Linked DNA regions of Methylomonas sp. 11b. The protein of the gene in region 2 interacts with the protein of the main gene of each other region in a pairwise test. Links are inferred from orthologs where the notes say so. Each region holds a gene or a part of one and is shown on either strand. Other genes may lie near its edges.

Region 1 (3,565 bases), 3.4 Mb from region 2 along the record:
TTCATGATTGCAATCTTCGCTTACCGTTACAGCCGTATCCACCAGGATGACCAAACCTTCGCGTTTAGTCCAGCCAAGGTCGGCGTGTTGGGCGGATTTGCCAGTTCGATAGCATTGGCTATGGTAGCCTTGGTGATGATTGCCGACTCGGTACAAAGGCTGCTAATGCCGGAAATCATTCGCTTTGACGAGGCGATTTTAGTCGCGCAAGTGGGTTTACTGATCAATCTATTAAGCGCGTTGTTATTACGAGACCATCACGATCATCACCATGGACACGGGCATAATTCTCACCATGACCATGACCATGACCATGACCATGACCATCACGATGACAATGAGCACGATCATCGTCCCCATCATCAGGATCACAATCTACGGGCTGCCTATCTGCATGTAATGGCCGACGCGCTAACATCGGTATTAGCCATCGTCGCTTTGGTTGCCGGCAAATATTACGGCTGGGTATGGCTGGACACGGTGATGGGTTTCGTCGGCGCGACAGTGATCCTGGTTTGGGCTTACGGTTTAATCAAAGAAACTAGTCCGGTCTTGTTGGACCAAGCCATGAACCCTAAATTTACCCAAGCCATACAAGCTGTGCTGGAGGATGACGGCGAATGCCGTGTCAGCGATCTGCATGTCTGGCCCGTTAGTGCGAATCATTATGCGGCAATCGTGGTTTTGGTCACCCAGCAGCCAAAATCGCCCAGTTATTATAAGAATCTATTGGCCAAATTCGCGCAGCTCGACCACATCACCGTGGAGGTCAATCGTTGTAATGGCGAGGATTGCGTTGCAGAATAATCGCGTCGTTGCCGATGAATTCAATTTGGCAGTGGTAATGCGCTGCTAACCAACGAAATGTTGGCCGCGAAAAAAAAGCGATGTGGGTTTGATCGTTTTTGTAATGCCATTTGGCAAAGGCTTCGGCATCAATGACCAATTTGGTCATAATGCCCAGCCAGCCGCCGGGTTTCAATAACTCAAATAGTGCGTCGAATTCGCGTTTTGGCGCACGAAAATGCTCTACCACCTCGGTGCAGACGATAAAGTCGTAGGTTTGGTGCAGGCGCTCAGGAAAGTCCGCATAGAAGGGATCGTAGACACTTATTCGATGCCCTTGGGCTTTTAACAGTCTTGCGAGCGCCGGACCGGGGCCGCAACCGTAGTCAAGGCCTGCAGAATTGTTCGGCAATCTTTCGAGCAGAGGGTTTGCCAAGCGCGATAAAAATTCAATGTAGCCCGGATCGTCGATGGAGTTTTGATGCAGATCATAAATAGCCTTTTCCTGGCTTGGCGATAAATGCTGTGTGCAATCGACATATACCAGTAAGCAATTCTGGCAACGCTTGTAATCGCGTTGGGAGTCACTGTGAAAATGATGGGTATTGAGACTATTACAGAGTGGGCAGGATAGTGCCGGCATAATTAATTTGGGCTTTTGCTTGACGCGTGGGTGATATGCTGTAGAATGCGCCGCTCTCTACTGCGGAGCGGTAGTTCAGTTGGTTAGAATACCGGCCTGTCACGCCGGGGGTCGCGGGTTCGAGCCCCGTCCGCTCCGCCACTTTCTTGTTTTACCCGCGTTTTCATTTCATCGCTGACGTGGCAATCATCATGAATATCGGCATACATTTTAGTTTGCGATATTCCTAAACTGTTGCCAGATAATTTTGAATGTAAGTGTCAAAGTCGGATCATTAGCGGCTACTCGCTCGTCCAAGATAACTTGATCCACCCAGCAACCTTCATCGATTTCATCAGTCGCCAGATCAAACGGTCCGTTATGCCGGCAGCGGTAGACCTGAATAAATTCCATACCTAAATCGGTGCTAGGCTCCAGTTTGAATAAGCCTTCCAGGCTCTCGGCAGATACGCCCAATTCTTCCTGTAATTCACGCGGCGCGGAACAGGCATAGCTTTCGCCGGCGTCGACGTGACCTGCCGCTGAGGTATCCCATAAGCCTTTGTTCAGATCTTTTTTCATTGAGCGCTTTTGCAGAAACAACTGGCCCGCATCGTTGAAAACCAGAATATGCACGGCCCGATGACGCAGTCTGTTGGCGTGAATCACTGATCTGGGTTGTTGGGCAATAACGGCATCGTCTTTATCGACGACATCGAGAAGTTCGTTGTGCATGTAAACTATCGATTCCTGAGGCAAGGTCGTGTATGGTAGCTGTTTTTAGTGCATGTCGCAGAGAACATATGGCAAGAAGAAGCGAACATAGTCAGGAACAAATCAAGGAAATGGTGTTGGTCGCCGCAGAAACCATCGTTATAGAGGACGGATACAGCGCCCTGACGGTGCGTAAAATCGCGATGGAAATTGGCTATACGGTGGGCAGCATTTATATGGTATTTGCCAATATGAACGATTTGCTGACCCACGTCAAAGGCCGGACACTGGACGAGTTGGCTAAACAATTGCTCCACTGCGTACCGTCCGCCAGCGTCGAGGAAAATATTCTTATCTTGGCGGAAACCTATCTAAATTTTGCCGCCCAGCATTTCAATCGCTGGCGAATGATCTTCGATATCCAGAGTGAGGAGCCTCAGCCTGACTGGTATCTACAAAAAGTGGAGCAGATGTTTGCCATTGTCGAGGTGTTGTTTATACAGCTTACGCCAAGTAGCTCGTCCGAGCAAAGCCGGCTGGCTGCCAGAACCTTGTGGAGCGGCGTGCATGGGATCTGTATTTTGTCTCTAACCGCCAAACCGCAAGTCAGCGATATTGAAGCATCCAAGCTAAGCGTGGATTTGCTAGTGCAAGCCTTTATTCAAGGTTGGAAGGCGCTTGCTCCACTTCAGGTAAGTGCCAAACCACCAGAAAAGTAGCCGCCAGCAGCAGCAAACCCAGGCCGATTAGCGCGGCAATTGGTGTTACATGTTCGGCAGCAGCCAGGGTATAGCCGCCGACCGACAATAACATTGCCACATTCTGGAAAAAATTCTGCATCGCTACCGCGCCGCCGCTGCCTATGCTTTGTTGACCAAGGTCCTGAAGTGCCGCATTGATCGGTACGATAAACATGCCGCCGGCCATACCCATTAAAAACAACACAAAACGCGCCGGCCAAACCGCCTCGGTAAAACTCAGGGCGATGATAAAGATGCTCATCAAATAGGCCGGGATTCGAGCGCGACGTAAATGTTCCAGCGGAATCAAGCGCGGGACCAGGACCGAACCGGCGATGATGCCGATAGCCAAAAATAGCGTCAGATTGGCTATGTCGCTGGCATTATGCGTCATCAACACCAACGGCGCCCAGGCGATGATGATGACCCGCACGCTGGCAGCAGCCGCCCAGAATAAGGACGCGCCAAGCACTGCGAACCGTGAGCGCGGCATCGCCAGAAAAGTTTTAACTTCCAAGTAGAACAGCCTGACTTTCGAGCCGGATGGTGGCGTTTTACGCAAACCAATCGGCAAGAATAGGGTGGTTGCAGCGGAAATCAAAAACAAGACTATTGTGGCAATCAAGGCCCAAGTGGTGGAATGATCGGCCAGTTTGGCCCCGACCACCATGCCAGTTAATATAGCCAGAATTGTCGAACCTTC
Region 2 (3,630 bases):
ATGGACTCAGACCATTCCGTAAACAGCCCTCCGCTGTCTCGAATGATCTTCCGGGCCAGTCTCCGGGCTTATAAGTGGCTTTACGCCTGATCTACGACCTTCCCATGCAAAGCGCACAGTGGCAAAAACGCAGCTCTTTACTTATCTACCGTTGCGGGGGCAGCGTCGGCATGGGCGGTTAAAACCGCCGCACCGACTTCCTGTTTAAGCTTGGCCGAGAAAACGGCGCAAACACCTGAAAGAAGCGCGCAATTGTAGGGAGTCGGCCGCGATAAAGCAAGAATACCTGGTAGTTACCGACAATCCGCATTGCAAATACCCCTTTCCGTGCTATACATTGGTGCATTGATTAATGCTGTTAACTTAGACTTCAACGAATACGGGCGGGACTATGGAAATTCAATCGAAATTGTTAGGCAACCAAGACATCAATCCGGACACTATCATCAATTTTCCGCGCGGCCTACCCGGTTTCGAAGATCAGACCCGCTTTAAGTTATTTCATCAGGAAGGCAGCGAAATAGTGTTTTGGCTGCAATCGGTCGATAACGCGGAGCTAACCTTTTCCGCGGCGCATCCGGCCAATTTCAACATCAATTACAACTTTACGGTAACTGATCCGGAAGAAGCGCTGTTGCAAATAGAGCCGGGCGACGAGTTGGTGATTTTAATTCTACTGCACAAGGACAACGAGCAGGATAACGGCAAGCCGACTATCAAAGGCTCAATCAAGTCGCCGATATTGATCAACGCCAACAAACGCATCGGCATGCAAAAAGTATTGGTGGCTATTGAGCAAAGCATCACCCTGACCGAGAAAGTCAGCGAAATAGACGTATCGGAAGCTTAAAAATGCAAATAACCGCCGGAGACTGAGTCGCCGGCGGTTATTTAAATCAGGCGGCCTGAACAGGAATGGAATGACTGGAATGGCTAATATGATTGTTGCCGTCGAAATACACCAAAGTCGGCTTGTAGTTCTTCAGTTCCTTCTCATCTAGGCTAGCGAACGCGCAGACGATAATCAAATCGCCAGGACACGCCAACCTTGCAGCTGCGCCGTTAATCGAAAACACACCGGAACCTTCTTCGGCGCGAATCGCGTATGTGGTGAAGCGCTGACCATTGTTAATGTTATAAATATGGATTTGCTCGTATTCCCTAATCCCGGAAAAATCCAAAATTTTGCCGTCTATAGCACACGATCCTTCGTAATCCAGCTCGGAATGCGTTACCCGCGCACGGTGTAACTTAGCTTTAAGCATGTTTATGTTCATGGTAAACAAGGTCGAATACTAGGGCCGGCGATTATGCCTGAATTTAACCCTGCTATCAAATTTAAGCATTAGCTTTTACAGGCAAAAAAACAGTAACGTCAGATACTTGTTTTAGAAAAGTAGAGGTTATCGATTAGACGCGTCTTGCCCAGTCTGGCAGCAGCCAAAATCAGCAGATTAGAGTCGCTAGCGTAGGCAGGCAATAAATCCGCGCTACGACAGATACTGAAATAATCGACGGCAAAACCGGCTTGTTGCAGATTCTGCCGCTGCTTTTCAGCCACCGCCGGATAATCGTCATAGCCTGCCAAAATATCATCGCGCGCTGCGCACAAGGCTTGATAGAGCTTAGGTGCCTGTTGTCTTTGTTGTTCGGATAAATAGCCATTGCGAGAACTCATCGCCAGACCGTCATCTTCCCGAACCGTTGCCACGCCTTGGACGGTAACCGGTATATTCAAATCAGCAACCATTTGCCGAATTAGCGTCAGCTGTTGAAAATCCTTCTCCCCCAGCAGCAGCACATCGGGCTGCACCATATTCAATAGCTTGCAAACCACCAATGCCACGCCGTCAAAATGCCCGGGCCGGCTGGCCCCGCAATGCAGGGCCGACAAGCCGCTGACTGAAATACCGGTTTGCGTGGTTTGCGGATACATTTCAGTCACCGACGGCAAGAACAGTAAATCAGCACCGCTGGCTAGCAGTTTTTCCTGATCCTGCTGTTCGGTGCGCGGGTAACTGGCAAAATCCTCGTTCGGTCCAAATTGCGTGGGGTTGACGAAGATACTGACCACCACTTTATCGGCCCCTTGCCTCGCGGTGCTAACTAGTTTGATATGCCCGGCATGCAGATTGCCCATGGTCGGCACGAAACCGACGCTTTGCCCGTTTTGCCGCCATTGCAGGATTACCTCTCTCAACGCGGCGACGCTGGTGACTATTTGCATACGCTTAATAACTGTGTTCGGATGCTGGAAACTGCGCGGATTTTACCGCTTGATGATACAGGCGCACCGCCTCTTCTATGCTGGAGGCGTCGGCCATAAAATCTTTGGAAAAGCGCGGCCGCTTGCCGGTGCTGATATTCAGCATGTCGTACAGCACCAACACCTGGCCATCGCAATCAACACCAGCGCCGATGCCGATAGTGGGAATACTCAGCCGCTGACTTATTTCGGCGGCTAGCTGCGCTGGCACGCATTCCAACACTAAAAGACCGGCGCCCGCTTGCTCGATTTTTTCCGCATCCGCCACAATTTGCCGGGCTTGCTGTTCTTCACGCCCCTGCACTCTATAACCGCCTAAGCGATTTACGGATTGCGGCAACAGACCCAGATGGCCGCAGACCGGAATGCCTTGATCAGCTAGAAAGCGGATGACGTCGATCTTGGCGCCTTCCAGTTTAACCATTTGCGCACCGCCAGCCTGCATCAAGCTTGCCGCATTAAGCAATGCTTGCTCCGGCGTGGCATAACTGGCAAACGGTAAATCGGTAACGATAAAAGCTCGCTTTCTGGCCATTGCCACGCTACGGCTGTGATACACCATATCGTTCACCGTGACCGGCAAAGTGCTGCCATGCCCTTGAATCACCATGCCCAATGAATCGCCGATCAGCAGTACATCGATGCCGACCCGGTCCAGCAGCGCGCTGAAACTGGCGTCGTAAGCAGTCAGGCAACTGATTTTCTCACCGGCTCGTTTCATCGCCGCCAGATCACTGATAGTCAGCGTTTTTAAGGTATCGGCATATAAACTCATGCGGTTATTTTCCGCAAGCCGTCGGGTGGACAAGCTGCCAAGAGTTGCGACAATGAATCCAGGCCCGGAATCTTCAAATCGCTGCTGGCCACATCAGCCAAGGGGTACAGCACAAAGGCGCGCTTGGACAACTCCGGATGCGGCACAATCAGGTCCGGTTCATTAATGCTCTGTTGCGCGTAAAGCAATACATCCAAATCCAGCGTTCTAGCTCCCCAACGCACACTGCGCAGCCGGCCATGCTGGTTTTCGATTTGCTGTAATTGTCTGAGCAAAGCCAGGGGCTCCAACTCAGTAGAAATTCGCATTACCGCATTGACATAATCGGGTTGATCTTGCGGGCCAACCGGTGTGCTACGGTACAAGGGAGAAAAGGCAATTTCGGCCACGCCCGGCAAGGCCGAAATTTCCAGCCTGGCCCGATTGACATGATCGACAGAGTCTTCGAGATTGCTGCCCAAGCCAATATAGGCCTCGGCAGCTGACTTAGCTAGCGTCATTGCCGACGGGGGCTGGTTTGCCTCGAGAACGGTACCGGCCGGTTTTTCGGTTACGGGGTTTACCGCCGCCGGATTTTGGCGGCGCGGTC

The links.
Region 1: the proteins of panC (region 2) and METH11B_RS0100110 interact in binary tests that used the Escherichia coli proteins (3 or more experiments, as listed by UniProt). The link is inferred for Methylomonas sp. 11b from one-to-one orthologs.

What each region holds. Positions count from the first base shown.
Region 1 is NZ_KI911557.1:16,780-20,344, forward strand. What follows is about bases 392-3,222. They hold METH11B_RS0100110 (NUDIX hydrolase), read right to left. Parts: upstream 2,144-3,222; coding sequence 1,640-2,143; downstream 392-1,639. Other genes in these bases: dmeF (CDF family Co(II)/Ni(II) efflux transporter DmeF), read left to right, coding at 392-807; METH11B_RS0100100 (class I SAM-dependent methyltransferase), read right to left, coding at 770-1,429; METH11B_RS0100115 (TetR/AcrR family transcriptional regulator), read left to right, coding at 2,212-2,841; lplT (lysophospholipid transporter LplT), read right to left, coding at 2,780-3,222. Outside these bases: more of dmeF, read left to right, coding at 1-391; more of lplT, read right to left, coding at 3,223-3,565.
Region 2 is NZ_KI911557.1:3,396,624-3,400,253, forward strand. What follows is about bases 302-3,197. They hold panC (pantoate--beta-alanine ligase), read right to left. Parts: upstream 2,228-3,197; coding sequence 1,376-2,227; downstream 302-1,375. Other genes in these bases: fliW (flagellar assembly protein FliW), read left to right, coding at 392-850; panD (aspartate 1-decarboxylase), read right to left, coding at 897-1,277; panB (3-methyl-2-oxobutanoate hydroxymethyltransferase), read right to left, coding at 2,232-3,041; folK (2-amino-4-hydroxy-6-hydroxymethyldihydropteridine diphosphokinase), read right to left, coding at 3,038-3,197. In the rest of the region: more of folK, read right to left, coding at 3,198-3,541; polynucleotide adenylyltransferase PcnB, read right to left, coding at 3,528-3,630. UniProt on the Escherichia coli protein: Catalyzes the condensation of pantoate with beta-alanine in an ATP-dependent reaction via a pantoyl-adenylate intermediate.